DNA from 2 places in the Pseudoalteromonas sp. NC201 genome. Region 2 is predicted to be linked to the other one. Evidence: riboswitches for the same ligand, from Rfam matches in the RefSeq annotation. Region 2 holds a riboswitch; the other holds the start of a gene.
The links. Region 2 has a riboswitch for cobalamin ahead of PNC201_RS13595 (ABC transporter ATP-binding protein). Riboswitches for the same ligand answer to the same signal wherever they lie in the genome.
Positions count from the first base shown of each region.

Region 1: it holds a riboswitch for cobalamin, as region 2 does, so the genes downstream of both, PNC201_RS15765 (TonB-dependent receptor domain-containing protein) here and PNC201_RS13595 (ABC transporter ATP-binding protein) in region 2, are expected to answer to the same signal.

Region 1 covers NZ_CP022522.1:3,585,907-3,601,387, forward strand. Annotated here, with positions in the region: gene PNC201_RS15740 (efflux RND transporter periplasmic adaptor subunit) at 1-353, shown strand, start outside; gene PNC201_RS15745 (efflux RND transporter permease subunit) at 360-3,458, shown strand; gene msrA (peptide-methionine (S)-S-oxide reductase MsrA) at 3,458-3,991, shown strand; gene PNC201_RS15755 (hypothetical protein) at 4,033-5,010, opposite strand; gene PNC201_RS15765 (TonB-dependent receptor domain-containing protein) at 5,436-7,298, opposite strand; cobalamin riboswitch at 7,334-7,582, opposite strand; gene PNC201_RS15770 (YajQ family cyclic di-GMP-binding protein) at 7,669-8,151, opposite strand; gene PNC201_RS15775 (VanZ family protein) at 8,304-8,654, shown strand; gene PNC201_RS15780 (ketopantoate reductase family protein) at 8,647-9,549, shown strand; gene thiI (tRNA uracil 4-sulfurtransferase ThiI) at 10,163-11,620, opposite strand; gene PNC201_RS15795 (TetR/AcrR family transcriptional regulator) at 11,842-12,498, opposite strand; gene coaD (pantetheine-phosphate adenylyltransferase) at 12,684-13,166, shown strand; gene PNC201_RS15805 (capsule assembly Wzi family protein) at 13,163-14,521, shown strand; gene PNC201_RS15815 (hypothetical protein) at 14,713-15,168, opposite strand; gene PNC201_RS23405 (hypothetical protein) at 15,235-15,393, opposite strand.
Region 2 covers NZ_CP022522.1:3,118,014-3,133,494, reverse strand. Annotated here, with positions in the region: gene PNC201_RS13640 (Na(+)-translocating NADH-quinone reductase subunit A) at 1-1,043, shown strand, start outside; gene PNC201_RS13635 (NADH:ubiquinone reductase (Na(+)-transporting) subunit B) at 1,046-2,248, shown strand; gene PNC201_RS13630 (Na(+)-translocating NADH-quinone reductase subunit C) at 2,238-2,987, shown strand; gene PNC201_RS13625 (NADH:ubiquinone reductase (Na(+)-transporting) subunit D) at 2,987-3,619, shown strand; gene nqrE (NADH:ubiquinone reductase (Na(+)-transporting) subunit E) at 3,630-4,238, shown strand; gene nqrF (NADH:ubiquinone reductase (Na(+)-transporting) subunit F) at 4,259-5,485, shown strand; gene PNC201_RS13610 (FAD:protein FMN transferase) at 5,594-6,625, shown strand; gene nqrM ((Na+)-NQR maturation NqrM) at 6,726-6,938, shown strand; gene PNC201_RS13600 (histidine phosphatase family protein) at 7,019-7,618, shown strand; cobalamin riboswitch at 7,637-7,764, shown strand; gene PNC201_RS13595 (ABC transporter ATP-binding protein) at 7,834-8,631, shown strand; gene PNC201_RS13590 (FecCD family ABC transporter permease) at 8,628-9,653, shown strand; gene cobT (nicotinate-nucleotide--dimethylbenzimidazole phosphoribosyltransferase) at 9,646-10,701, shown strand; gene PNC201_RS13580 (adenosylcobinamide-GDP ribazoletransferase) at 10,701-11,483, shown strand; gene cobU (bifunctional adenosylcobinamide kinase/adenosylcobinamide-phosphate guanylyltransferase) at 11,483-12,022, shown strand; gene PNC201_RS13570 (cobyric acid synthase) at 12,019-13,491, shown strand; gene cobO (cob(I)yrinic acid a,c-diamide adenosyltransferase) at 13,493-14,089, shown strand; gene PNC201_RS13560 (cobalamin-binding protein) at 14,089-14,940, shown strand; gene ung (uracil-DNA glycosylase) at 14,937-15,481, shown strand, end outside.

The DNA.
Region 1 (15,481 bases), 470 kb from region 2:
AGGTCTCCCATATTGACCCGCGTATTAATGAACAAACGCGCTCGGTACGAGTGACAGCAAGTTTCACCAATCTAGACCATAAACTCCGCCCAGGTATGCTACTACACATGGGATTGGAACTGGCTCGATTACAAGCCCTTGTGGTGCCAGAAAAAAGCATCATACCAAGACAAGATAAGCATTTTGTATTTGTCATTGACGACCAAGGTAAAGCGCAACAACGTGAAGTGCACCTGCAAACTCGCTTTAGCGGCTGGGTAGCTATCGATGAGGGGCTTACAGAGGGACAACAGGTGATCACGGAAGGCACCCTGAAGATCCGCTCAGGCTCAAAAGTTGAAATAAAGGGGTAAGGCGACGTGAGAATCACTGATACGGCGGTAAAGCGCCCGATCTTCGCGATCGTTATTAACTTACTGCTGCTGACCTTTGGCTTAGTGGCATTTACTATGCTACCGCTGCGCGAATACCCTGATATTGAAACCCCAATAGTCAGTGTAAGCACTAACTACACAGGCGCATCAGCGGAAGTAGTAGAAACCAAGATCACCCAAGTATTAGAAAACCGGATTTCGGGGATCGAAGGGATCAAAAGCATAAATTCAAGTAGCCGCAATGGTAGTTCCAATATCACTATCGAATTTAATATCGATCGCGACATCGACGCTGCTGCAAATGATGTGCGTGAGCGCGTTTCTCGGGCGCTGGATAGGTTGCCAGAGCAAGTTAGGCCGCCTGAAGTATCGAAATCAAACAGCGACGAAAGCCCTATCGCTTGGTTTGTACTCAACAGCGAAACCATGGATACCTTGCAGCTTTCAGACTACGCCCAGCGCTTTATCGTTGACCGCCTGGCGGTTGTTGATGGCGTATCGAATGTACGTATTGGCGGTGAACGTCAATACGCCATGAAGATTTGGCTAGACCGAAAAGCGATGGCCGCTCGTGGAGTCACAAGCAGTGATATTGAACAAGTGCTACGCAGAGAAAACGTAGAATTACCCGCTGGCGAAATAGAATCCGTAGACCGTGATTTCTCTGTTCGTATTGCCAGAAGCTATAAGACTCAAGAAGACTTTGACAACCTAGTGATTAAGCGTGGCGAACAAGGCTATTTGGTGCGACTTGGTGAAGTCGCGCAGGTGGTACTTGAAGCCGCTGACGACGAAAGTACCTTCCGTGGTAATGGTAAAAATATGATTGGCCTTGGCGTTGTAAAGCAAGCCAAAGCCAATACGCTAGAAGTGGTCGACAACGCCCGTAAAGAGCTTGAAAAAATAAAACGCAACCTGCCTCAAGGTACCACCATAGAAGACAGCTACGATTCTTCTATTTTTATTCGTGAGTCCATTGCGGAAGTATACAGCACACTTGCGATTGCCATGGCGTTGGTGGTACTCGTTATCTACATCTTCCTTGGCAATATCCGCGCTACGCTGATCCCTGCTGTTACCGTGCCGGTAGCCTTAGTTGCAACCTTTATGTTCTTGCTGGCCATGGGGTATTCTATCAACTTACTGACGCTTCTTGCACTTGTGCTTGCCATCGGCCTTGTGGTCGATGACGCCATTGTAATGCTGGAAAATATCTATCGCCGTATCGAGCTTGGCGAACCCAAGTTACTGGCGGCATACCGTGGCGCGCGTGAAGTAGGCTTTGCCATCATTGCAACAACCCTGGTTTTGGTTGCCGTGTTTATTCCCTTGGTCTTTATGGATGGTCGTATTGGTGCCCTATTTACCGAGTTTGCCTTTGCAGTAAGTGCTGCGGTGCTGTTCTCCAGTATTACCGCGTTGACCTTGTCTCCAGCCCTTTGCTCCAAAGTATTAAAACCTAGTAATAAAGAAAACCGCTTTAGTCAGTGGATGGACCGTCGATTTACTCGACTAGAACAAGGGTATCGCCGTGTTTTACAAGACAACTTATCGCGCAAATACAGCCTGATCGTGATGTTGGCACTAGCGGGTTTTACCAGCTATAGCCTGTTTAAACAGATCCCGTCTGAACTGACACCAAAAGAAGACCGCGGTACTTTCTTCGTTATGATGAATGGTCCTGAAGGGGCAAGCTACGAAAACAACTCGCAAAATATGGCAAAAATTGAAGAGCGCCTACTTCCTTATGTAGACTCAGAGGAACTTAGCCGCGTGCTTATTCGGGTACCTGGTTGGGGTGGTCAAGGCGGTGTTGCTATTATCGGCATGCCAGACTGGGATGAGCGAAAACGCTCTACTTGGGAAGTCATGGATGAGATCAGCGGTAAAATGCAAGATGTTACAGATATTCGCGCCTTTGCTATTATGCGCCGTGGTATTGGCGGCGGCGGTAACTCACGCCCCATTGAGTTTGTACTACAAGGCAACGACTATGACGAATTGGCCGCATGGCGTGATCGCATCCTAGAACGCGCACGAGAAAATAAAGGACTGGTTCGCCTCGATCACGATTACAAAGAAACCTTCCCACAGTTTTTGATAAGCATTGATAAAACCAAAGCCGCAGATTTAGGCGTGTCGGTAAGTGCCATCGGCCAAACGCTAGAAACCATGCTGGGACAACGTCGTGTTACCACCTTTATTGACCGCGGTGAAGAATACGATGTGATCTTAAAAGGCACCAAAGCCGACTTCTCTGCCCCAGATAATATTTCTGATATTTATGTGAAATCTCGTAGCGATGAGCTCGTGCCATTAGACAGTTTGATCACCATAAAAGAAGAAGCCACAGCTTCTCGATTAAACCGCTACAACCGTATGCGCGCAATCACTATCACGGCAAACCTCGCTGGCGACTATACACTGGAGCAAGCGCTCGACTTTTTAAATAAAGTTGCCGCCGAAGAGAATGATATCGACGGTGCCATCGACTACAAAGGCGAGTCACAGCTGTTTTATGAAGGTGCATCAGCGATGACCTATGTGTTCATTCTGGCGCTCACCGTTACTTTCTTAGTATTAGCCGCACAGTTTGAAAGCTTTGTCCATCCACTGGTTATCATGCTCACCGTACCGCTGGGCTTAGTCGGTGCGATGTATGGATTATTTATCACCGACAGCACGCTAAACATTTATAGCCAAATTGGTATTGTCATGTTGATTGGCCTTAGCGCCAAAAACGGTATCTTAATCGTGGAATTTGCTAACCAATTGCGTGACAAAGGCATTGCCTTCGAACAAGCCATTGTTGATGCTGCTGCGCAGCGATTAAGACCTATTATTATGACCTCGCTAACAACCGTGATGAGCTCTATCCCGCTTGTGTTTGCAACAGGCCCTGGGTTCGAAAGCCGCATGGTGATCGGTGTCGTGATTTTTGCCGGTGTCAGTGTTGCCACCATTTTAACCTTGTTTGTTATCCCAACCGCCTATACTTTACTAGCTAAGCAGACGCAATCTCCAGAAGAGACGACAAAACGCCTTGAGGAGCAGTCGAAACAACATCCTGAGCAGGAGGTATAATGGCAACTTTACAAACCGCAACTTTTGGTGGTGGTTGTTTTTGGTGTATTGATGCGGCATTTCGCCGCGTCAATGGTGTTGAGTCAGTGCAGTCAGGTTACGCAGGTGGCCACACAGATAATCCCACCTATCAAATGATATGTCGGGGAGACAGTGGTCATGCTGAGGTAGTCCAACTGCAATTTGATGCCGATATTGTCAGCTTTGATACTTTGCTTAATATGTTTTTTACCCTGCATGACCCAACGCAGTTGAATCGCCAAGGCAATGACATTGGTACTCAGTACCGCAGTGTAGTGTTTTATCATGACCAGCAGCAACAGCAGCAAACTCAAGATTGTATTGCGCAGCTTCAAAGCCAGTTAAGTGAAAAAATAGTGACTGAAGTTAGCCCAGCGCCTGAATTTTATCCTGCTGAGCACTATCACCAAGATTATTACACTGAAAACCCAAACCAAGGCTATTGCAGTGTGATGATTGCTCCTAAAATTGCAAAGTTTGAAAGCCATTTTGCGGCGAATTTAAAACACTAAACTTGTGTGCCGAACGCAATCGATTGCGTTCGGCTTACGCCTTACGGCAACATAGGTATAGCAAATACATAAAAGCTAGTGCGGCCATCTTTAATCCGCAAATGCCCACGCGTTACTTCCATTTCTAAATTCGCAGTATCACCAGGTCTTAAGGTATCTAAGCCTTTAAGCGGAACAACACCTGAATTGATTAACTGGGCGTTGTGTTTAATGACCTGCGGAATATCTTCGCTCATATCCACACCCAAGAATTCAAACACATCAATCACAATACGGCTAAATTCTGTATAAAGCTTGTCAAAAATCCCCGGAGTCAAGGTATCTATCAAATCGAGGATCCACGGCAGCTCTACTTTTGTCGTCACCACAGGCTTAAAGCTAGAAATTAAAGGATCTAACTCAAGCTGCTGGGTACGTACATCATACTTACCTTTGATGGTGACATTTTCGTTGTTAATATAGACATGGATATAAATATTCATCCCAAGCTGCTTCTTACGAAACTTAGCGTAAGACTTCAAATCGAAGCCATCGATCAACACCGGTACTTTATTTTGTGCATCGACTCTACCTGCGATTTTCATATGCATAGTGCCGTAGAGACTAGTCGTGTGGCTTACTTTATTTGAACTAGATTGTGCGGCAATATTATTGACGATATCGGTCGTCAACTCTTTGTAGTTATGTTCTACATTCGAAAATTGCTGATGAATGATATCTGAAACCTGCGTATACATTTCCTTTGGACCTTGGCTAGATGTTGTCCTGCCAGTAGACCAACACTCTCCACCAGTATAAATCACAGGCACAGATATAGGCGTTAGGTGATCGTTGCCGGGGTGGCGATAATACATCATGCTGCGGATCCGATTACAGGTTTGCGATGGCGCGTTAAACCAAGCGAAATCGCCCGTCATTGATTGTGTTGAAAATTGAGGTTCAAGCTGATTTTCAGGTAGTGAGGCTTGCGCTGATGTGACAATCCCAAACGTGAGTAACCCAAATAATAGTGACTTCATGTTCTTTTCCTTAAGGTAGTAATAATACAAATCAAATCTATTATCAACCACACATAAAGCAGAACACCAGTTACAAATGTAATGCAACTAGGGCCTGTTGATCTTTCAAGTTTGTTTTTGCAGCAGTTTGACTGGTATTTATACAAGGCAGAGCCTGCGTAGCATAGTTATTCTATGTAAGTCAGGTGATAACACAGTAGAAATGCCAGTCAAGCGCTGCCCTTTGGGTTCACCTGAGTGCGCTTTGTTCATTGTTGCTCAACTTTTGCCTAGATTACTAGGCGGCAAGTCGAGCGTCGCGATCAAAACACACTCAGAAGAACAAAAACCAAACAGCAAAGGTCAACAGGCCCTAAATGATAAATAAGAAAAGTGATCCATTACTCATGATGGATCACTCTGGGTATTGAAAAGCAGTTAACGCATTAGAAGCTGTAGCTCACACCAACGTAGGCTTGTCTACCTAGTGGCTTATAGCCCAGTAAAGATCCATCTTTTGCTTCGCCCGCTGTGGCATTGAAATAACGCTTATCGGTTAAGTTTTCAATTCGGCCATTTAACTTGAATCCGTCGAAAAACGTATAGTTAGCAGCTAAGTTAAACAGCGTATATGACGGTAAAGTCACTGTATATGCACCTTCAGCTCCCCATACTTTATCGTCGCGATTACCTCTATGGACTAAGGTCAGTGTTGCATCGACATTTTCCCACTCTTTACTGACTGAATAAGTTAAGGTGCGTCTCGCTCTGCGCTGTAATTGCTTATCGGTATCTGCGTCTTTAGCACTCACATAGCTCACATTTACCGTATGCTCGATACCAAAGTTGTCTTCAATTTCAACAGAAAGATCAGCACCTTCAAAGTCAGCGCGCTGAACATTGTAAGGGATGTATTTCCATTTATCATTTTGCTGATAAACGATTTTATCGGTAATACGGTTATCGTATACCGCAGCTTCCACACGGAAGTTCTCGCCGCTCCATGTAACAATAATTTCGTTATTAGTAGCTTCTTCTGGCTTAATATTTGGGTTAGGTAAATAGTAAGGACTATCAATCACAAACGCCTGTGATAAAGAAGGTGCTCTAAAGGCAGTACCATGATTCAACTTAACACTTAGGCCATCCATGAGTTGCTTGCCTACAGCAACCGTGTAGGTGTTTGCACGACCATGAAAATCATAATCATCCGTTCTCAGTACAACCTCTGCCAGCCAATTTTCATCGTTGTAAAACCCACCGAGTGCTAAAGATAAATTATCACGCTCAGGCTCTGAAAAAGAGGCGGTAGAATCACCAACATCTTCATTTAGAAAGGTAAAGTTACCCGTGAAGATCAAAGCTTCAGTTAAACTATATTGCGACTGATATTCAAATTGGCTGCGTTTGGTGACATAAGCGTTATCGTCAGCACTATTACCGATTTGAACATTTTGTTCCTTACCTAAGCTGTATGACGCACTTTGGCTAAACTTATCAGTACGTCTTTTCCACGCCAACTTATTGGTGTAGTTATGGAAACGGTAAGCATCACTACCAAAAGAGTCATACTCCCCCTCACCTTCACTGTACTGTGAACGTAAGCTAAAAATGCCACTTTCTTCATCACCATACTGCACATTTAAACCGGCATTACCGTTATAATATCCATCACGGTCATGGTTTTTTGTGATTGCAGCTTCAGGGTCTTTCTCAATCACATCATAGCCATCGGTATGAGTGTAACCCGCATTAGCTGCAATACTAAACTTGTCTTTTTTGTAATTTACCGTCGCTTCGGTCTTGGAGTAATTGTTACTCCCAGTCGTAAACGCGATAGTATTGTTATTCCCTTCGCGACTAATAATGTTAATCACGCCAGCAATGGCATCTGAACCATAAATCGCAGCTTTGGCACCACGAATGATCTCAATTCTTTCGATGCTATTAAGTGGTAAATTAGTGAGCGAATTGTCACCGGAGTTTGCATCCGTCACTCGAACCCCATCGATTAACACTAGCGTATGCTTAGCGTCATTACCGCGTAGGAATAAACTCACGCTTTGGCCAAAGCCACCGTTTCTAACAGCTTGAATACCAGCGACATTATCGAGTAGCGATACGACATCTTGAACATTGCTTTTTTCAATTTCAGCGCGACCTATAACCGTAATGGCAGACAATGCGCTTTCTAGAGATTGTTCAAATTTATTGGCAGTAACAGTGATATGTTCAACATTTTGATCCGCAAATGCTGAAAAAGAGAGCGCCGTCGCTATCGCCGCGCTTAGAGCAGTTTTATTTAACATGGTTTCCCCTAACTTGTACCCACCGTACAAGAACACAAAGTGACTGTTTCAAGGCCGGTCTCCGGGCTCAGTAAATCTGCAGATTAGCAGTTCACTCTACCGTTGCGGGGGCAGCGCTGGCATAGAACCGATCCAAGCTAATCACGTGTAATAAACTGTCTTACTCAATTTATTATTGATTCACGCAATTAGATGTTCCCTTGTGTTCGCACCAGTTTCCCGATTATCTATACACTTAGCAACCACACTAGGTTGTGTACAGCACCTTGAAAATGCGAGGCTATTGTCTTGGGTTTCGGAATGATTGTCAATGGACGTCTAGAAATCCAAAAGTGCAATCTATGCACTTTTGGAATGAAGTAAAGCGTAATTAGTCGCGGAAGTTTTTGAATTGAAATGGTTGGCCAAGCTCACCGGTACGAACCAATTGCATCGTTTCTTGCAAATCGTCACGCTTTTTACCCGTTACACGCACCGTATCGCCTTGAATTGATGCTTGAACTTTAACTTTTGAGTCTTTAATAAGCTTAACCAGTTTTTTCGCCATCTCTTTGTCGATGCCTTGTTTTAACGCCACCTTGCGCGATACGTATTTGCCTGAGCGTTCAATGTCTTTTAGCTCGAAGCTTGCCACATCAAGGCCACGCTTTGCCGCTTTACCCACTAACATATCAAACAACTGCATAACTTGCTGTTCTGCTTCCGCTTTAAGGTTGATCATTTCACCGTTAAGCTCGATTGATGCATCTACGCCACGAAAATCAAACCGCGTATCAAGCTCGCGAACCGCGTTGTCTACGGTATTTTTTGCTTCTGTCATATCAATTTCAGATACAATATCAAATGAAGGCATGCTTCTCTCCTAAAGTCATTTTGGCTCGATTATAGCAGTTTATGCTTAATTTGAGTTACTTTAAGTTTTTAAACAGCGTATTAGGATGTTCACCCAATGGACAGTTTTCGATGGTATACTGCTCGCTTAGTCATACAGAAGTAGGATGTATTGTGACACGGCGCGTTTATAAAGCTCTTTTGATTATCTCTTTAATTATATGTACGGTGCTATTCGCAAAGGAAATTAGCTTGTCTCCAAAGCTGTTCCCAAATATCGATAAAGTGGCGCATTTTGGTGTGTTTTTTGTGCTTGCGTTTATCTCTCACCATGCTTTTAAAGTGAAAGTATGGACACACATAGTACTGCTGTCCTTGTATGGTGCAGGAATTGAGTGGATGCAACATTCATTACCGTATCGCCAAGCATCCACCGCTGATTTTTTCGCTGATTTAGCCGGTGCGGTCAGTTATTTTGTTCTATTTTATATTTGGGCAAGTTGGCGCAACAGAAAACATGGCTAACATACATATTTTAGGTGAAGGGGCGATAGGATTACTGCTCGCCCAGCACCTTAGTCAATCTCATCCAATTACGCTGATCACTCGAAACAAACGCGCGGCGACTTATCGCTATCAAACAGCAAGTATTCAACAAACCATCCCATGCAGTACAAAAACGCTTGCAGAACTTCCAGCTAGCAATATAGATACGCTAATCATTCCTGTTAAAGCATATCAGGTCATCGAAGCACTCCGAGCGCTTCGCCCTGCACTTTCAAAAAATGGCACGCTAATCCTTAGTCATAATGGCATGGTAGATTGGTCTGGTGAGTTAGCAGCGCTTGATAAAACGCAATCCGCCTACTTCTTAAGCACATCTATCGCAGGCTATAAAGTCGCAGACACTGTGCATCATACAGGACAAGGTGCAACTTGGTTTGGGCCGTTAAATTTACCAGCTGAATGCCACTACCAGCGCGTATTCTCGCAACTGTTTAGCACATTTGACAATGCTCAAACCACGTTTGACATCATGCCAACACTTTGGAAAAAGCTGGCGGTTAATATTGCCATTAACCCGTTAAGTGCATTGGAACAAGTCGCAAATGGTCAGCTAAGACAGCCCAAATACGCGGCCCAAATCCTTAATTTAATGAATGAAGTACAACTTGTGGCCACAAGTACAGGCGTGAACTTAGCGCTTAGTGAGCTAGTCACGCTTGCTTACACCGTAATGGCGCAAACTGCAAACAATCGCTCTTCAATGAATCAGGATATCGCGAATAACAGACGCACAGAAATTGACGCCATGTGCGGGTATATTTGTGAGCTAGCAGCGAAGCAAAATATCGATGTGCCGTTTAATCAACAGTTACTTGAGGAAGTGAATAAGCGCTGGCAGCTAGCGCGACAATAGACTTAACTTCTCGGCGGGTAAACCGCCCCCCACAAAGTTATTTGCACAGCGAATTAGGGATACAGCTCGTTGAGAGTTTTTGCAATACTTGCAAGCAGCTTAACTGCTAAAACCGTAGAAGGTTTCATAAGCAGCTAATACCAATTGAATTAATTCTCTAATCAATTTGAAGGGTGAAATAGCATATTAGCTTCGTTAAAAATTTCTCATTTAGAACAACTAAATAGCAAAATTTTTGCCTTGCTACTAAAGCTATTTCCCCGCTTCAAGATAGATCATTTACTTAATACAACTGGTATAATTCCCCTTTCATCACACCTGAGAAGCATAAGCCGATATGCAATGCACCGGCGGGATGTCGGTTGCTTTCCTATCAGTTTTTTGGTTTTAGGCTTCAGTATGATGTCGGGGCGACGTTTTCTTGATTCGCTCGATTGTGTCGTTTCAAAAGAATGAACTAGGAGCGCATGGCTGCGCTTTGATACTAACTGTGGAGGGCAGCTACAAAATACCTAGTAAATAAACGAGGATAAACAAGCAACCTATAACCTCCCCACAAGACGTACGTTGGGTAAATCCTAAAGTCTCACCCAACGCTTGTTAACACGCTTTTTTAAGGACGGTACACCTTGACGTTTGCATAGCCATTTTCATGCAGAATAAGTGCTTGTAACTGGCTCATTACGCCTTTCGAACAGTACAAGTAGTATGCTTTGTCCTGTGGTAAGTCGCCAAACTTAGTGGCTAATCTAAAGAAAGGTAAGTGGATCACTTGTGCACCATCTAGCTCTAGAGGGTTTGCATCTTCCTCTTCTGGAGAACGAATATCCAGTACCACCGCGTTGTCCGGTAATTCACTTACCGATTCCGCTTCTTTCACCTCTTCTTTTGCTTCAGCTTCAATGTCGCGAATATCTTTTACCGTCGCGTTAGCTACAACCGTATTCAATACATCAAAGTCAAACTTTTCTTCTTCAGCTAATATCTTGTGAAGCTGTGCTTTTACCGTTGGTTTTTGAGAGATCACACCACAATATTCAGGCATTGCTTCTGCCATTTCATTGGTGCCAATCGCTCTGGCAATACGAATGATCTCTTCTTTATCGTGTTGAATAAGCGGTCGTAATATCAGCATCTCTGTGACACGGTCAATCACGTTAAGGTTAGCCAAGGTTTGGCTCGATACCTGACCAATACTTTCACCAGTTACCAGCGCAGGGATCCCTAAACGCTCTGCAACCACAGCACCTGCACGCATCATCATGCGCTTTAGTACCACGCCCATTTGTCCGCTTTCGATATTTTCAAGAATTTCTGCAACAACCGGCTCAAAGTCAATCGTAATAAATTTAACTTTGTGGGTAGAGCTAAATTGTTTCCACAAATAGTGGCTCACTTGCTTAACGCCAATTTCGTGGGCTGCGCCACCTAAGTTAAAGAACAAAAAGTGCGTTCGCGCGCCTTTTCGCATCATTTGATAAGTCGCAACACCCGAGTCGAATCCGCCAGAAACCAAAGACAGCACGTCTTCTTGCGTTGGTAGTGGGAAGCCACCTAGACCAAAGTGCTGGTGACGAACGATGTAGGCTTTATTGTCTTTGACTTCGATTTTAACCGTCACATCAGGTTTTTTCAGTCTTACACTGGCACCCTCTACATTTTGGTTTAAACCGCCACCAACATAACGCTCCACGTCGCTTGAAGTAAACTCATGCTTACCTTGGCGCTTTACACGCACGCAAAACGTTTTGCCCTTGATCAATGGCTCAACCAAAGCAATCGTTTGTTGGTAGATATCATCAAGCGTGTCGAACTGTGTTTCTTGCACCTCAATAAACTGCACAATACCTGGCGTGCGTTTAAGGTGGTCGATCAGACCAAGACGGGTTTTCTCGTCACTTAGCTCGCTCGTCACTGAGATATTGTCCCAGTTATTTTTAACTTTTACGTTTTCGTCAACGCGAACCAACAGCATTTTGATGTTTTTCTCTAATACTTTGGTAAAACGCTTACGGACGGATTTGCTCTTAATAGCAATTTCGGGATGTAATTTGACGATAAATTTAAGCATAAAAGTCACTCTACTACAGATCGATTATCGGTTGCGATGACGCACTGATTTGACCTAAGCGGACTTTATCGTGGCGCACACTGACCGAGGACAGTTCGGGCGCGCGAGTATATCAAACTCAGAGCCGATTAGGAAATAAACAAACCTTTTCCCTTTGTGCTCTACAAAGAAAGCCTTTTGCCGTGCTCACCCAGGCAAAAGGCCCGCTTAATTATTTCAGGCTAAGCAATACTCGGTAAGCTCGCCTCTGCTAATGCTTGATAATGCTGCTGAAGTTGTGCCACTTTCGGTGCGCTCATGGGCGTCGCGTAAGGTTTAAAAATCATCAGAACTTTAACAATACCATTGTATATATCTTGTTGCTCAAGGACGCCTGTCATTCTTCTGGCTTTAACATAGGGAGTCCAGAAACTAACGGTCATTTTCAACATATGCGCGAGCTCTTTAGCATCGTCATCATCTATGGTGATCACGCCTGTATCTCTTAGACCAATTACCACAGCTTTTACTTGCTCAAGTAAGCGTAACTGAAAAGCAATGTAGTTTTTTTTCAATTCATCATCACGAGCCAAGATGTCTGTCAGATTGTCGTAGAAAAAGTGATAACGCCACATCAGGTCGAACAAGGAGTCTAAATATTGAGTTAGCTGCTCAAGCGGCTCATTGTGCTGCTCCAGTGGCTTAAAGTGCGTATTTAAATGCTCGCTATAAAGCGCGAATATTTGCCGAATGATGTCTTCTTTATTTTTAAAATGATAGTACAAATTGCCAGGACTAATCCCCAAACTGGACGCTATATGGTTTGTCGTAATCGCGCGCTCTCCATGCAAATTAAATAACGCGATGCTGGTACGTATTATTTTTTCCTTGGTATTCATTACGATTCTCTATCTTTGTTGATAACGTGGTCGCGCTATTGCTAGTGTTAATAGGCTATTGCGCGCTCCATGTGAAAAAATAGCACTAATTTTACCTCTAGATAAGCTTAGATCCGACAAAGCTGACCAGTGTTTTTTCAAAAAAACCTTGTTACCATACAAAAAAATTCAACATAATTACGCTTATGAAAGTCATCGCCCTCTACCCTGGCACATTTGATCCCCTCACTAATGGACATGAAGACTTAATCAAACGTGCAGCAAAAATGTTTGATACCGTGATCTTGGCAATTGCCCATAACCCAAATAAACAGCCTTGTTTCTCACTAGAGCAACGTGTTGCTTTGGCTGAAGAAATTTTAAAGTCACATAAAAATGTAAAGGTGATTGGGTTTTCAGGATTACTCGTTGATTTAGCGAAAGAGCAAAAAGCCAACGTGCTGATCCGCGGTATTCGCGCGGTGTCTGACTTTGACTATGAGTTCCAGCTGGCCAATATGAATCGCCGTTTACATCCCGATTTGGAAAGCGTATTTTTAACGCCATCTGAAAAGAATTCATTTATCTCGTCAACTTTAGTAAAAGAAGTTGCACTTCATAAAGGCAATGTCAGTGAATTTGTTCACCCGCTGGTTGCCAAAGCTTTAGAGGAAAAACTACACGGATGAAAAAGTGCCTATTATCCCTAGCCGTATTGGTTGGTACTTATGCGCATGCTTCACCTTGGATAGAGGTGTCACAAAGTGAGCTTAAACACAGCATAGATTTACTGGTTGCAGAAGGCGTGATAAATCGCCCAGTTAATCAATATCCTCTGTTGTGGAGCGGCATTGTTAATGACCTTGCCGCTATTGATGACAGCAATCTCTCTGAAACCGCAAGCTTTGCATTGGCACATTTACGCCATGCGCTAAAACAAGCAAAAAGAGAAAGATACAGTAGTGTAAAAGCACATTTTAACGGTGCTGAAGAGCGCTCAACAGGCTTTGGTGAACGTCAAAATGAACGTTCAGGCTTACGTACTTATGGCGTTATTACAGGTGGTGCTGTTAGCGCTAAAGTTGCGGTTAACTACGCAGATGAAAGCCAAGATGGAAAATACGTTAATCACCACGGCAGTCACCTTGCAGTGTTGTTTGGTAATTGGTCTCTCAGCGCTGAGCGACTGAGTTACTGGTGGGGCCCGAGCAACGAAAATGCGCTGATGCTTTCAAACAACGCAGCCCCCATGAAGGCGGTTCGTTTAAGTCGTGCCAATAACAATTATATTGGACCGAGCTTTTTCTCTTTCGTTGGTCCTTGGCAAGTGACGGCCATTATGGCAAAACAACGCCCAAATATAGCCAGTAAAAAGGATGGCGACTTTTGGGGGTTTAGAGCGGCTGCTTTTCCAATTCAAGGGTTAGAACTTGGCTTTAGTACAACATCCAGCGACTTTGTTTATCAACAACAAAACCTTGAAAGCGAAAAGCAAACGCAACGCCTCACCAGCGTTGACTTCAAATATTCCACTCGGATAGCTAATCAACCGCTCGCTTTATACGGTGAGTTTGCAGGCAATAATGCCAGTGGTGCATTACCAAGCAATCCAATGTACACCCTAGGTATTGAAAGCTACTGGGGTGGTAAAGACTATCGTCTCAAGAGCTTTATTGAATATTCAGATACAAGCATTGATTGTAAAGACGAGCTAAAGCTCGCGCTTTGCCCAAGAGACAATACAGTGGATTCAACGAACTACAGCGAGCGCGACCTCTGGCTTGGAGCAAGCTCGGGATTGGATGCTAAAAACCTCACATTCGCGTTAGATTACTTCAGCACGGATGGCATTGGCGCCTATGCCAAACTGAAACGAGTTGAATTTGACACACGAGATGTTGAACGAAACCAGCTCGAGCTCGGTTACCAACAAGGCGTGTTTGGCGCGCTTGCAAAAATAGGCGTAAAAGCATGGCAAGATAAGTCTCAGGAAGAAGACGAAAGCCACGCAGCACTTACGTTGAGCGTGGAATATCAGTTTTAACGAGCGGCCATCGCCGCTCTTTTATTGTGGCGTATAATCCAAGAAGATCTTTAGGAATAAGCAAAACGACAATTAAAAGCTAATCGGTTATATACATTCCGATAGTGTATAACCAGTAAGCACAAAAACAGCAAAACGAACACAACACACTGATAAGTAAGTAAAAACCACAGTTTAAATCGACTAAATTTTCAAGCTACCCTAGCTCTCACCTTACTTATAGCCCATTTAATACCTAACCAATCTTTATTGACTAATAAAGAAGCAACCATAATAAAGTCCACAGAAATCACTATGTATGAGTATAAATACCATAAGAACCAGCGTGTTACATTTTCATAAATATATGTATCTATAAACATAAAGAAGAACATTAAAGTATTAATAACCAAACCTACCGTAATATATAAAACGCCAACTTCGAGCTTTTCATCTTTAAAAAAAGTATACGCGACTAGAAAAAGAATCAATAAGGTAAAGAGATCAAACAAAGCAAATATTCCGTGAATAGCCGTATTGTAGCTATCAGAAGCAATGATAAAATCACTTACAAAGTAGGAGGTAAATAACAGGATAGAAGCAAAGAGTAGCTGTAAATTTTTCTGGACTTTTAGTATATAAAAAAATAGATGTAGCAGTGAGGCCATCAAGAAGCCCCATATTACAAGGGCTCCTATACTCATACCAAAAAAGTCATAAATTAACATTAATCATTAGTACGGTTCTTTAGACCCAGGCGGAATTATTGCACTTCCACGTGCGCCAGATACCATCTCAAGTTTACTTACAGATTGAATCACCTTATCAGAAAGTGGCTTTGCTTGACCAGTTGTTTTAGCTTGATTTTTTCTCGCTAGGATTGTTTTTATCATGAAATTTCCCTCAATATTTACAAATTAGTCTTAACTCTAAAAGTGAGTCATCTAAAAATTATCGAGATTTACTTAGCACGAAGCACGC
Region 2 (15,481 bases):
CTTTCGAGAAGTTTTCAGCTGCTGATTTAAGCAACTTAGACTCTGAAAAAGTGAAGGAAGTGCTAATCGAGTCTGGTCAATGGCCAGCGCTTCGTGCACGTCCATTCAGCCGTGTCGCTGTGCCGAGTGCAACACCTAGCTCAATCTTTGTGACAGCAACAGATACTAATCCGTTAGCAGCAGATCCTGCTGTTATCATCGCAGAAAACGTGGAAGCGTTTGAAGCGGGTCTAGCGGTTGTATCTCGTTTGACTGAAGGCAAAGTATTTGTGTGTAAGAAAGCGGGTGCTAATGTACCTAGTTCTTCTATCTCACAAGTAGAAGTTCATGAGTTTGCAGGTGTGCATCCAGCAGGTAACGTGGGTACTCACATTCACTTCCTAGATTCTGTAGGTACAAACAAGCAAGTTTGGCACATTGGTTATCAAGATGTCATCGCGTTTGGTAAGTTGTTCCTGACAGGTGAAATCTACTCAGACAGAGTTATTGCTCTAGCAGGTCCTCGAGTTAAGAACCCTCGCTTAGTAAAAACTCATGTCGGTGCGTCGCTAACAGATTTAGTTGCAGGCGAGCTTGAAGACGGTGATAACCGAGTCATTTCTGGCTCTGTGTTAGCTGGTAAAACAGCAACTGGCCCTCACGCTTACCTTGGTCGTTACCATACTCAAGTATCAGTTTTACTTGAAGGTCGCGAGAAAGAGCTATTTGGCTGGATCGCTCCGGGTAGTGACAAATTCTCAGTAACACGTACATTCATTTCACACTTAACACCTAGCCGTTTGTTCAAGATGACAACGTCTACTGGTGGTTCTAAGCGTGCGATGGTACCAATCGGTAACTATGAGCGTGTTATGCCACTCGATATTTTGCCAACGCTATTATTACGTGATCTTATTTCACGTGATCTAGATTCTGCGATTTCGTTGGGTGCACTAGAGCTAGATGAAGAAGATTTAGCACTATGTACTTACGTATGTCCGGGCAAATATGAGTACGGTTCAATCCTGCGCGATTGCCTGACTACTATCGAGAAGGAAGGTTAAAAATGGCCTTAAAGAAATTTTTAGAAGACATTGAACCTCACTTTGAACCTGGTGGTAAACACGAGAAGTGGTACGCGCTTTACGAAGCCGTAGCAACTATCTTCTATACTCCTGGTTATGTAAACAAAGGTGCAACGCACGTTCGTGATAACATCGACCTAAAACGTATTATGATTTTAGTGTGGATGGCGACGTTCCCTGCAATGTTCTTTGGTATGTTCAACATCGGTCACCAAGCTGCACTTGCACTAGGTAACGGTTTTGAGCTTGCTAATACTTGGCAGGTAGCTATCTTCCAAGCGCTTGGCGGAGAATTAACCGCTGATGCCGGGTGGGGCGCCAAGACGTTCTATGGTGCGTGTTTCTTCTTGCCTATTTATGCAACTGTGTTTGCGGTTGGTGGCTTCTGGGAAGTGTTATTCGCGTCAGTTCGCAAGCACGAAGTAAACGAAGGCTTCTTCGTAACCTCAGTGTTATTCGCGCTTATCCTGCCTGCAACAATTCCGCTATGGCAAGCTGCTTTAGGTATTACGTTCGGTGTTGTAATCGCGAAGGAAATCTTCGGCGGTACAGGTCGTAACTTCCTAAACCCAGCACTTGCAGGCCGTGCGTTCTTATTCTTTGCGTACCCTGCTGACATTTCTGGTGACACAGTGTGGACAGCTGTTGATTCGTTCTCTGGTGCAACTTACTTAGGTCAAGCGACTGCAGGTTCACTAGACTACAGCAATATGGACCTTTGGTTTAACGCGTTTTACGGTTTTATCCAAGGCTCTGTAGGTGAAACATCAACACTAGCAATCTTACTTGGTGGTTTGTTCCTTGTTTATGTTCGTATCGCTTCATGGCGCATCGTACTAGGTACATTCATTGGTATGGTTGTAATGTCATTCGTTCTAAATGCAATTGGCTCTGAAACAAACGCTGCGTTTGCTATGCCTTGGCACTGGCACTTAGTACTTGGTGGTTTTGCATTTGGTATGTTCTTTATGGCAACAGACCCAGTATCTGCGTCTTTCACAGACAAAGGTAAGTGGTTATACGGTGCGCTAATCGGTGTAATGGTTGTGCTTATCCGTGTTGTTAACCCGGCATACCCAGAGGGCATGATGTTAGCAATCTTATTCGCTAACCTTTTTGCTCCACTATTCGACCACTTCGTAGTGCAGTCAAATGTGAAGAGGAGATTGGCACGTGTCAACTAATAATGAATCAATGGGCAAAACGCTCGGCGTAGTTGTTGGCTTATGTTTAGTGTGTGCAATCGTAGTATCTTTTGCTTCGGTTCAGCTTCGTCCTATGCAGCAAGCAAACAAAAACGAAGATATTCAGCGTAACATTTTAGCCGTTGCTGGCTACGATAAAGTTAAAAACGTATCTGAAGTTTTTAACCAAAATATCGAATCACGTGTTGTTAGTCTTAAAACGGGTGAGTTTGTTGAAGACGTTAAAGCGGAAACTTTTGATTTTGAAGCGACTAAGTTTGATGCCAAACGTAGTTACAAGCTTTCAAAAGAAGAAGACAAAGCGGGTATTCAACGTATCACAAATAACTCTCCAGTTTATTTTGCAAAAGATGACCAAGGTAAAGTGTCCACTATCATTCTACCAATCCAAGGTTATGGCCTTTGGGGTGTGATGTATGGCTTCATTGCGCTAGAAGCTGATGGTGAGACGATTAAGTCAATCAACTTTTATAAGCACAGTGAAACTCCTGGTCTTGGTGGCGAAATCCAAAACCCTAAGTGGACTGCACTTTGGGAAGGAAAAGAGCTTCCTATCGACGTTGTTAAAGGTAGTGCTGGCGGTAACGAACACAAGGTAGATGGTCTATCTGGTGCGACACTTACTTCTAATGGTGTTGATCATACAGTAGATTTCTGGACAAGCGACAAAGCGTTTGGTCCATTCCTTGCGAAAGTACGTAAAGGAGCATTGAACTAATGGCTAATGCAAAAGAAATGAAGGAAGTCTTGTTTGGTCCTGTTTTTGCGAACAACCCGATTGCACTGCAAGTGTTGGGTATCTGTTCTGCACTAGCGGTAACTTCAAGCCTTAAAAATGCACTTATCATGTCAATTGCGTTGACATTGGTTACTGCGTTTTCAAGTTTATTTATCTCAATGATCCGTAATCACATTCCTTCAAGTGTGCGTATCATTGTCCAAATGACGATTATTGCATCTTTAGTAATCGTTGTAGACCAAGTGCTTCAAGCCGTTGTTTATTCAACAGCAAAAGAACTATCAACGTTCATCGGCCTTATCATTACTAACTGTATTGTAATGGGTCGTGCAGAAGCATACGCAATGAAGTCACCACCAACAATGTCGTTCCTTGACGGTATTGGTAACGGTTTAGGTTATTCTGTTGTGCTTTTAACAGTTGGCTTTATCCGTGAGCTATTCGGTGCGGGCACATTGTTTGGCGTTGAAATCTTACCACTTATCTCTGAAGGTGGTTGGTATCAGCCTATGGGTCTACTAGTTATGCCATTCAGTTCGTTCTTCATCGTAGGTGCATTTATTTGGGCACTACGTACTTGGAAGAAAGAGCAAGTAGAAGCGAAGGCATAAGGGGAGAGAGATGGAACAATATATCAATTTATTTATAAAAGCAGTTTTCATTGAAAACTTAGCTTTGTCTTTCTTCTTAGGTATGTGTACTTTCTTGGCGGTATCTAAGAAAGTAACAACGTCGCTAGGTCTAGGTATTGCGGTAGTTGTAGTTCTTGGTATCTCTGTACCAGTAAACAACTTGGTTTATCACGCAGTGCTAGCGCCGGGCGCATTGGAATGGTTAGGCTTCCCTGAAGTGGATCTTAGCTTCCTACGCTTCTTGACGTTTATCGGTGTAATCGCAGCGCTTGTTCAAATTCTAGAAATGACATTGGATAAGTTCTTCCCTGCGCTATATAACGCACTAGGTATCTTCCTACCGCTAATCACAGTTAACTGTGCGATTTTCGGTGCGGTATCATTCATGGTTGAGCGTAACTTAAACTTCGGTGAATCTGTAGTTTATGGTCTAGGTTCAGGTGTGGGCTGGGCACTTGCTATCGTATTGTTAGCAGGTATTCGTGAGAAGATGAAGTATGCAGACGTTCCTGATGGTTTACGTGGCTTAGGTATTACCTTTGTTACTGTAGGTCTAATGGGCTTTGGCTTCATGTCATTCTCTGGTATTTCACTGTAAGGTAGCGAGGAAACTATACGATGGAAACTATTGTATTAGGCGTAAGCATGTTCATCGCTATCGTTGTGATGCTAGTGCTTATCATCATTGCAGCGAAATCGAAGCTTGTAGCAAGCGGTGACGTTACAATTGATATTAACGGCGATCCTGAAAAAGCGATCAAGACTCCTGCTGGCGGTAAGCTACTAGGTGCACTTGCAAACGCGGGTATTTTCGTATCGTCTGCATGTGGTGGCGGTGGCTCATGTGGTCAGTGTCGCGTACATGTTAAAGAGGGTGGTGGTGATATTCTACCAACCGAACTTGACCACATCTCTAAAGGTGAAGCACGTGAAGGCTGTCGTCTAGCGTGTCAGGTTAATGTTAAAAACGACATGGAAATCGAAGTTGAAGAATCAATCTTCGGTGTTAAAAAGTGGGAATGTACTGTTATCTCTAACGATAACAAAGCAACTTTCATCAAGGAGCTAAAACTAGGCATCCCTGAAGGTGAAGTTGTACCTTTCCGTGCCGGTGGTTACATTCAGATTGAAGCACCAGCTCACCATGTTAAATATGCAGACTATGATATTCCTGAAGAATATCGTGCTGACTGGGAACGTTTTGGTTTCTTTAAGCTAGAGTCTAAAGTTGACGACGAAACGATCCGTGCGTACTCAATGGCTAACTACCCAGAAGAGTTTGGCATCATCATGCTAAACGTACGTATCGCAACTCCGCCGCCAAATAACCTAACATTACCTTGTGGTAAGATGTCATCGTACATCTGGTCACTTAAAGAAGGTGATAAGGTTACTATTTCTGGTCCATTCGGTGAATTCTTCGCGAAAGACACAGATGCAGAAATGGTATTTGTTGGTGGTGGTGCTGGTATGGCGCCAATGCGCTCACACATCTTCGATCAGCTTAAGCGTCTTAACTCTAAGCGTAAGATGTCTTTCTGGTACGGTGCACGTTCTAAGCGTGAAATGTTCTACGTGGAAGACTTTGACGGTCTAGCTGAAGAAAATGATAACTTCCAATGGCATGTTGCCCTTTCAGATCCTCAACCAGAGGATAACTGGGAAGGTTACACTGGCTTCATTCATAACGTACTTTTTGAAAACTATCTTAAAGACCATGAAGCGCCAGAAGATTGTGAGTTCTACATGTGTGGTCCTCCAATGATGAACGCGGCAGTTATTAACATGCTTAAAGACTTAGGTGTTGAAGACGAAAACATCCTACTTGATGACTTCGGTGGTTAATTAGGTTTCGGTCTAACAATGAACTTAAGTTAGAATATAAGCCCTCCAGCAAAATACTTTGCTCGAGGGCTTTTTTATACCCGTTGGTACTAAACTCAGGGAATTCTGATGCAAGCAAGTTACGCTTTTTTATCTCGATTTTTTATTATTTCGTTTTTATTCGTTTTTTTAACAGGGTGCCAAGACGCCAAACCTGAAGCCAAGGAAATTGTGCTGTCTGGTAAAACCATGGGCACGACTTACAACATCAAGGTATTCCCCGGTGAAAAGCCGCTCGAACAAGCGCAGTTGCACGATGAGGTCGAGCAAGCATTAAAGGCTGTTAATCAATCTATGTCCACCTATATCCCAGATTCTGAGATTAACCAGTTCAACCGTTTAGCCGCAAATACCGTTATGCCTATCAGTGAAGACTTTCGCTTGGTAGTTGCCGAATCTATCCGCCTTGGAAAGTCGACCAAAACGCTTGATGTTACGATGGGACCGCTTATCGATTTGTGGGGATTTGGTCCTGACAAAAGACCAACAATGCGTCCGTCACAGGTCGAGTTAGACGATATGCGCACTCGTATCGGTGTTGATAAGCTTATTTTAAATGACCGTGGTCTTGCGAAAACAGTTACGGGGCTGGAATTATCATTTTCTGCAACCGCTAAAGGCTATGGCATAGATAAGGTCGCTGAGGTGATTGAGAGTCATGATATTCATGACTATATGGTAGAAATCGGTGGCGAGCTTCGCGTTTCTGGCAAGAAGCCGGATGGTGAGTGGCGTATTGCTATCGAGAAACCCGATGCGCCTGTTGGTCAACGCCAAATTCACCGCGTGATAGAGCCTGGTAAAAACGGTATTGCAACTTCAGGAGACTACCGTATTTTTTATGAAATGGACGGTGAAACCTTTACACACCTTATTGACCCTACAACGGGTCGCCCAGTTAAACATGAGCTGGTGTCTGTAACGGTACTACATCCATCTGCGATGACGGCTGATGGCCTAGCGACAGCATTGACTGTGATGGGCACTGAGCGTGCAAAGGCGTATGCCACTGAGCATCAACTCCCCGTGTATTTGATGTATAAAAGTCCTGAAGGGATCAAGAGTTACGCGAGTGAAGCATTTCAGCCGTACTTGAATTAAGCTGTACAACACCCCATAATTTAATTGTGAGTGACGCCATGAAAGCGTATAATTTGCGCGTCGTCACTCAATTCAATGTAGCAATAAAAGGGGCTAGATAATGTCTTTATTCCTCCTTACTTTCGGTTTACTTATGCTTATCGCTGTTGCGATGGCTGTAGGCGTTATCGTACAAAAGAAATCCATGGCAAGTAGCTGTGGTGGTTTGGGCTCAATGGGCATTGACAAAATTTGTGATTGCGACGATCCATGCGACAAACGCAAAAAGCGGTTAGCAAAAGAAGAGATGTGGAAAGAAAACCAGATCCTATAACCGTAGAATGGTATTAATTGAAAACGCAAGCTTAGCTTGCGTTTTTGCTTTTTGGGTAACAAACCTCAGGTTAAGTAAAAATGCAGCGGCAGCTATATTTTGTTCGTCATGGTGAAACGACCCTATCAGGCCATTTACTTGGAGTGACAGATCCCGAACTCAGTAGTACTGGTGCTCAGCAATTGCTGCAATCGTTAACGAGCCTAAGTGGCCTGCAGGGTATTATTAGCTCTCCAAGGAAGCGCTGCCTGAATACAGCCACAGCCTTTGCAAAGCAGTATCAACTCCCCGTTGAGGTGGAGCCAAATCTCGCCGAATTTGATTTTGGATTATGGGATGGACAACCTTATGATACGCTTTGGCGAGAAACCCAATTTCCAAGTATTGGTGACTTTTGGCAAAACCCTTGGCTGCACACGCCTCCTGAGGGCGAGTCTATGTATGATTTTCATCATCGGGTTGCCACATGGTGGCACAGCATTTTGGAATCGCCAAGTGAAGAGTGTACCGCCGTCGTAGCGCATGCTGGAGTAATAAAAGCGCTTGTAGCACTTATTCTTGACCTATCGCCTGAGCTTACTGCATACCAATCGAAGATAGATATTCCTTATGCGGGTATAGTAAAAGTTGAGGTGTTTTACGACAGCAGCCAAACTGCTTGGCCAAAAGTTGTATTTTAGACGTCTAGACTTCATAATATTGCAAATTTCGTGATAGGCAGATATTGGGAATGAGGTGTGAGTCCTCAACTGTCCCCGCAACTGTAAGTGTATGAGTGTTACCTCTTGCATAAGTCAGATACCAAGGCCTATCTATATACTTAAGCGGGCAGACTTAAGTCAAAGTTGTCGCTTGTCTATAAGCTACTACTTTGCCGTGCCCAATCAGAGGTGCTATGGCAGTCACTCCACAGTTTCAAGTCGATAAACTTAGCGTGCAGCTTGGTGGTAAAGCCATCTTAAAGGCACTCAGCTTTGCTATTAATTCGGGTGAATTTATTGGTTTGCTCGGACCGAATGGTGCTGGAAAGTCGACTTTGCTGCGCACTTTATATCAATACACAGCGCCAAGTTCTGGGTCGCTACTTTTCAATGGTAAGCCGCTAGCTAGTTATGGACGTAAAGCCTACGCGAGACATGTTGCTGTGGTGCTACAAGAGATCCCCGCTGAGTTTACTCTGCCATTATTTGATATGGTATTGATGGGGCTAACACCGAACAAATCACTGCTCGCGACAACGACGGCTGCTGAAAAACAGGCAATCTTACATGCCATTGAGCAGGTTGGATTGAGCCATAAATTAGAGCAATGTTTTAGCTCCTTGTCTGGTGGGGAGAAGCAAAGGGCAATGATCGCACGTGCCATGGTGCAAGCGCCTCAAGTATTGATAATGGATGAGCCCACCAGCCATTTGGACATTAAATATCAAATCCAAATTATGGAGCTGGCCAAACAGCTTGGTGTTACTATCATTGCGTCTTTTCACGACTTAAATTTGGCTAGCGCCTTGTGCGACCGCTTATTAGTATTAAATAACGGTGAGCTTGTTGCAGATGGGTCGCCACTTGAAGTCATTACCGAAAGCCTATTAAGCCAAGTTTTTGGGGTATGTACAGAGGTTTCTACTGTCCGCCATCCGCCAAATAACAGTGAGATCCCACATATACGCTTTCATTACGGGTATCAATTATGATTGCCGCAAAGCGGATCGCGTTGATATCGATACTGCTATTGAGCTTGTGCTGTTTTAGCATGCTGATGGCACTTAAGATCGGTGCGATTGATTTATCTTGGCATACGGTTATACAAGCGATTATTAATTTCGATCCCAACGTACTTCAACAACGGGTGGTAGTTGAGCTTCGTCTGCCACGGACGTTACTGGCGATGAGCGCGGGAGCAGGACTGGCGATAGCGGGTCTTATTTTACAAACCGTGACGCGTAACCCGCTAGCTGATCCTTATTTATTTGGTATTTCTTCAGGTGCTTCATTCGGTGTGGTGGTGCTTATTGCGCTATTTGGTGCACAGTCTAGCCTAATGATGTCTGGGGCTGCATTTGTCGGAAGTTTGCTGTCTATCTTGCTGCTTTTATTTGTGGCAAAACGCAATGCACTACAGCAGGTAGAAACTATGCTCTTGGCGGGCGTCGCACTTTCTTTTCTGTTCAGTGCCTTTACTAGCTTGTTGCTCTATTGGAGTGACCCTCAAGCCATCAGTGCAATCTTGTTTTGGAATCTAGGCTCGTTTGCAAGGGCGAGCTGGCAATGGCTATGGCTTCCATGTTTGGTCGTGTTGCTGAGTTTTATCACGCTTTTAGTGATGCGTCGGCCGCTCAACGCCTTGTTACTCGGAGATGAGAGCGCCACCACGCTTGGCGTGAATGTAGGACGAGTGCGAATAGGTATGTTGTTATTGAGCTCCTTACTCACCGCAGTACTTGTGGCTGCGTGCGGCGGAGTCGGATTTGTAGGCTTGATGATCCCGCATATCGTACGCTTTTTTATCTCGCAAGCAAAGGTCATTGGGCTTGTGGCCACCGCGCTTTGCGGTTCGCTTTTGATGCTATGGGTGGATGTATTGTCGCGCACTCTTATCGATAATCAGGAACTTCCTGTGGGTGTGATCACCGCCGCCATTGGCAGCGTGTTCTTCTTAGCATTGCTTATTTTCAAAAATCGCCGCTCTGGAGGCGTCGGAGTTACCCATGGTTAAACCGTTAGATACTCGCTTAAACACACTTATTCAACAGCGCATTGACTTAAAAACCAAACCGCTAGGTGCGCTTGGTAAGCTTGAAGCCTTGGCTGCGCAGCTAGTACAGATCTTCTCACAAGGGCTGACGCAATTAGACATAGAGCAGTTAGCAATAACACGCCCTGCAATGTTTGTTTTTGCGGGTGATCATGGTATTGCAAGCCAAGGGGTTTCTATTGCGCCAAGCGAAGTAACTGGGCAAATGGTTGCAAACTTTGTGCAGGGGGGGGCCGCGATCAATGTCTTTTGTCGACAACTTGGTTGGCAGTTAACCGTAGTAGACTGTGGCACATTAGTGCCATGCGAGCCTTCGCCGAATTTGCGCTCGCAGCGACTTGGCGATATTACTCATGCTTTCCATAAACAGCCCGCGATGAGCGAAATGCAGCTCAAGCAAGGACTTGAATATGGAGAGCAAGTGGTGATGCCCGCTATTGAAGCGGGTAGCAACGTGATTGCTTTTGGTGAGATGGGGATTGGCAATACCAGTTCTGCAGCTGCAATTTTAGCGGCGCTCAGCGGGGCGAGTGTGGAATTATGTGTGGGGCGCGGTACAGGCATTGACGATGAAACGCTTTGCAAAAAACGGGCACTTATCAAACAGGCTCTAGAATATCATCAAGATAAGCTTGCGACACCAGAACAAATTTTGCAGCGCCTAGGTGGCTTTGAAATTGTGCAAATGGTTGGTGCCATGCTGGCGGTTGCACGGGCACAAAAAGTAATCATAGTGGATGGCTTCATCTCTACCACAGCGGCTATGTTGGCAAGTAGAATAGCACCGCAAAGTAAGCAATATATGGTGTTTGCTCACGGCTCTATGGAGCAAGGCCATAAGTTAATGTTAGAGCAGTTAAACGCTGAGCCATTACTGCATTTAGATATGCGCTTGGGTGAGGGAACGGGCGCCGCTCTAGCGCTTCCATTATTACAAGCTGCGCTAGGCTTCTTTTGCGAAATGGCAAGCTTTGCCGATGCCGATGTTACGCAAGTGGTAGACGCATAATGCAGTGGCAACAAGAGTGGCGACTGTTTAAGTTTGCTGTGGTGTTTTTAACGCGGGTGCCAATTCGTTTGGAACCAGCCCCTTCTTCTGATGAACTCAGCGAAGTGAGTGGTTACTTTGCTTTGGTTGGTTTATTTGTTGGTAGCTTCTCGGCCATGCTTGGCTATGTTGCCAGTAGTGGTGTATCGCCGATGTTTGGTGCCGTTATCGTACTGGCTGCGAGTATCTTACTTACCGGGGCTTTTCACGAAGATGGTCTTGCCGATGTTTTTGACGGTTTTGGCGGTGGCTGGAGCCGTGAACAAAAGCTTGAGATCATGAAAGATAGCCGTCTTGGTACATACGGTAGTTGTGCGCTGATATTGCTGTTATTGGCCAAATTTTCGCTTTTGACCATGCTCTTTAATGACTTTGCTGTGACACTCGCTGCACTTATTTTAGCCCATAGCCTAAGCCGTGCCTTTGCGGTGTCTTTAATCGGTGCGCTTAACTATGTACAGGCTGATGAGCTGAGCAAAGTTAAGCCGGTAGCGAAACATCTATCGAGTGCTGCGGCGACCCGCCTTACGCTCACTACCATCGCGATTTTAATTTTTTGTTGGTCATGGCTTGCGCTTTCACTGTTCGACTTGTTGATGCTGTGTACTTGCTTGTTTGTGCTAAGGCGTGTGTGCATTAAATGGTTTAACGCTCAGCTTGGTGGTTACACCGGAGATTGTTTAGGGGCTGCGCAACAGCTTGCTGAGCTTGTTATTTTGCTTTTTATTGTGGGTCATCTCTAATGGCACAAATACAGTTAATACTGGGCGGTGCTCGCTCAGGCAAAAGTCGCTTGGCAGAGCAGCGCGCTATTCTATTGTTAGAGCAAGGTGCGGTGAACGAACTTTACTATGTTGCAACTGCAAAAGCCCAAGATGAAGAAATGAAAAGCCGAGTGTTTGCTCACCAGATGCAGCGTGATAGCCGCTGGCAGCTAGTGGAAGAGCCGTGGCATATTGATAAGCTTATTGCTACTGCACGCGAAGATGCGCTGTTACTTATCGATTGTTTGACCTTATGGCTGAGTTTTGGCTTATGCGAAATGGGTAAGGCCGCGACCATAGACAAAAAAGAACATGTGCTGGCGGCACTAGAAAGCTGTGCTGCCACTGTTATTTTGGTGAGTAACGAAGTGGGGCATGGGATAATTCCGCTTGGCGAGCTAAGCCGTGAGTTTGTTGATGAATCTGGTTGGCTCCATCAAGACATTGCTAAAGTGGCCGACAGAGTCGATTTTGTTATTGCAGGCTTGCCACAATGTTTAAAAGGTCAAGACGTATGAAAACCTTAATGGTGCAGGGCACCACGTCTGATGCCGGTAAAAGTACACTGGTTGCGGGACTTTGCCGGGTGCTGCAACGAAGAGGCTTATCTGTTGCGCCTTTTAAGCCGCAAAATATGGCACTAAATAGTGCCGTCACACCTTGTGGCGGTGAAATTGGTCGGGCACAAGCACTCCAAGCCGAAGCCGCAAAAGTCCCGCTATCCACAGACTTTAATCCTATTTTGCTTAAGCCAAACTCTGACACTGGCGCACAAGTGATCATTCACGGCAAAGCCATTAGCAATATGGAAGCAGCCGCTTATCATGATTACAAAAAGGTAGCGATGGAGGCCGTACTTTCCTCACATCAACGCCTCAGCGAACAATTTGAGCTGTGCATAGTGGAAGGGGCGGGGAGCCCTGCTGAGATCAATCTGCGTGAAAATGACATTGCCAATATGGGGTTTGCCTGTGAAGTTGTATGCCCCGTGATCATTATCGCTGATATCGACAAAGGCGGGGTGTTCGCACACTTGGTTGGCACACTTGCGCTATTAAGTGACTATGAACAAAGCTTAGTTAAAGGCTTTGTGATCAATCGCTTCCGTGGTGATATTGCGTTATTGCAATCTGGACTTGACTGGCTCGAGCAAAAAACGGGTAAGCCTGTACTTGGGGTATTGCCCTATTTGCATGGCTTAGCGCTCGATGCAGAAGATGCGGTGACGGTGGACAATATCTGTGAACGGGGATCGTTAAGCATCAGGGTTTTACTATTTCCTCATATTAGCAATCACACCGACTTTGACACCTTGCGCTTAAACCCTGAAGTGGATTTGCGTTACGTACGCTATCAAGAATCTATCGGTCCTTGTGACTTAATCATTCTGCCTGGCAGCAAAAATGTGTTGAGCGATTTAACCTTCTTACGCAAACAGGGTTGGGCAGAAGAAATCAAACGGCACCTGAGGTACGGTGGTAAGGTACTAGGTGTGTGTGGCGGTTTGCAAATGTTAGGTAAGTTCATCAGAGATCCAAATGCGGTGGAATCAACACTCGGTGAAGTTGCAGGACTTGGTCTGGCTGACTTTGAGACCACACTCTCAGAGCAAAAAGTACTGACGCAAGTGTCTGGCACTTGCCAATTGGATGAGCAAAGTGCTGAAATTTGTGGTTACGAGATCCATGCTGGGATTTCTTCTGGAGCGGCACTAAAGGTGCCATTCTTGCGATTTAACACACATCCAAATAACAGTGTGCAGGACGGTTTTATCTCCCGAGATAATCAAATTGCAGCCACCTATTTACATGGTTTATTTGATACGGTCGCCGCCACACAGGCTATCTTGTCTTGGGCCGGTAGTAAGCAAGCGGGCACTGCCGCGATTGATTTAGCGAGGCACAGAGAGCAGCAAATTACGCGTCTTGCCGACAGCTGTGAAGCACATTTAGATTGGCAAAAATTGATGAAAATAATTGAGGAATAACATGAGCGAACAACAAAATAAGCATCAGCAACGACAGCAAAAAGTAAAACAACAAGTCGATGAAAAAATTGCCGCGGCGCAGCAAGAGCAGGGCATTTTGCAAGTGATCACAGGTAACGGTAAAGGTAAGTCAACATCTGGTTTTGGCACCGTTGCGCGTTGTGTCGGTCATGGTATGAACGCTGCGGTTGTACAGTTTATTAAAGGAACTTGGGATTGCGGTGAACGCAATTTGCTCGAAAAAGTCGGCGTGCCATTTGCGGTAATGAAAACAGGCTTTACGTGGGAAACGCAAAACCGTGAAACCGATACTGCCGCTGCGCAGGCGACGTGGCAGCAAGCAAAAGTATGGCTACAAGATGAAAGCATCGATTTGGTATTGCTTGACGAAATTACGTATATGTTGAGCTATGACTATTTAGATTTGGACGAAGTCATAACGGCGCTAGAAAACCGTCCTACCATGCAGTCAGTGATTGTAACTGGACGCGGTGCACATCGTCGCCTGACCGAGCTTGCAGATACCGTGAGCGAAGTGCGTAATGTGAAGCATGCGTTTGAGGCCGGCATTAAGGCGCAAAAAGGGTTTGACTACTGATGCTAAAATTCGCCTTGTTTATTGTACTAGGCTTTGCCTTTAGCGTTAGTGCTAAGCCCGCAGAGCGGATCATCGCGCTTGCGCCTCATATTGTCGAAAATTTGTATGCAATAGGAGCTGGGGAGCGGATTGTAGGCACGGTCGCCTATGCCGATTATCCAGAATCAGCCAAGCAACTGCCTCAAGTTGGCGACTATCAAGGCATTTCGGTTGAGAAAATTTTGGCACTTAAGCCTGATCTTATCATTGCGTGGAAAAATGCAAGTCACGTTCCTATGCTTGAAAAGCTGGAGAGTTTTGGTGTTGACGTGATTTATAGTGAAGCGAAATATCTAGATAAACTACCCGAGGAGTTACTACGCCTAGGTAAAATTACTGGCCTTGGAGCTCAAGCTCAGCAACAGGCTGATTTATTTGCTAAACGTTTAAATGAACTAAAGGCCCAGTATAAACAAAGCGCTAGCTTAGCTGTATTTTATCAATTGTGGCCATCACCGCTGATGACCGTAGGAGGCGAAAGTTGGTTACAGCAAGTCTTTACTGTGTGTAATGTGAAAAATGTTTTTGCCGACGCCACCACGGACTATCCACAAATTAGCATTGAGAATGTTCTGTTGAAATCACCGCAAGTGATTGTGATCCCTGAAGAAAAGACCAAACAAGAGGTTAAAGCAATTGCATGGCAGCAATGGCCGTCGATCCCTGCGGTAAAGTATCAACAAACTATTTCGGTAGATGCCGATCTGCTCCATCGTTACAGCTATCGTATGCTTGAGGGAATATCGGATTTATGTGGTAAACTCGACGTTTCTCGAAGCCATTATAATATGATGAAAAAAGGTGAAGCATGACAACGTGGAGTGACGTGTTAGGTCAGGAAAAACAACAAGATTACTTTAAACAAACCATGGATTACGTGGCAGAGCGTCGTGCTCAAGGTATAAATGTGTTTCCGCCCCATGAACAAGTATTTGACGCGTTCAAAGTCACGCCTTTTGATCAGGTTAAAGTGGTGATTTTAGGGCAAGATCCCTATCACGGCCCCAATCAAGCTCATGGTCTATGTTTCTCTGTGTTACCAGGGATTAAGCCGCCGCCGTCGTTAAATAATATGTATAAAGAATTAGTGCAGGATATTGACGGCTTTCGCATACCTAATCACGGCTACCTAATTGACTGGGCTAAACAGGGCGTACTGCTGTTAAATACGGTGTTGACGGTAGAACAAGGCCAAGCCCATTCACACAAGCATTTGGGCTGGGAGCGCTTTACAGATGTAGTGATTGAAAGGCTGAATGCCCACAGCGAAGGTGTGATTTTCTTACTCTGGGGCTCACACGCCCAGAAAAAGGGTAAAAGCATAGATACAAACCGTCACCATGTTTTACACGC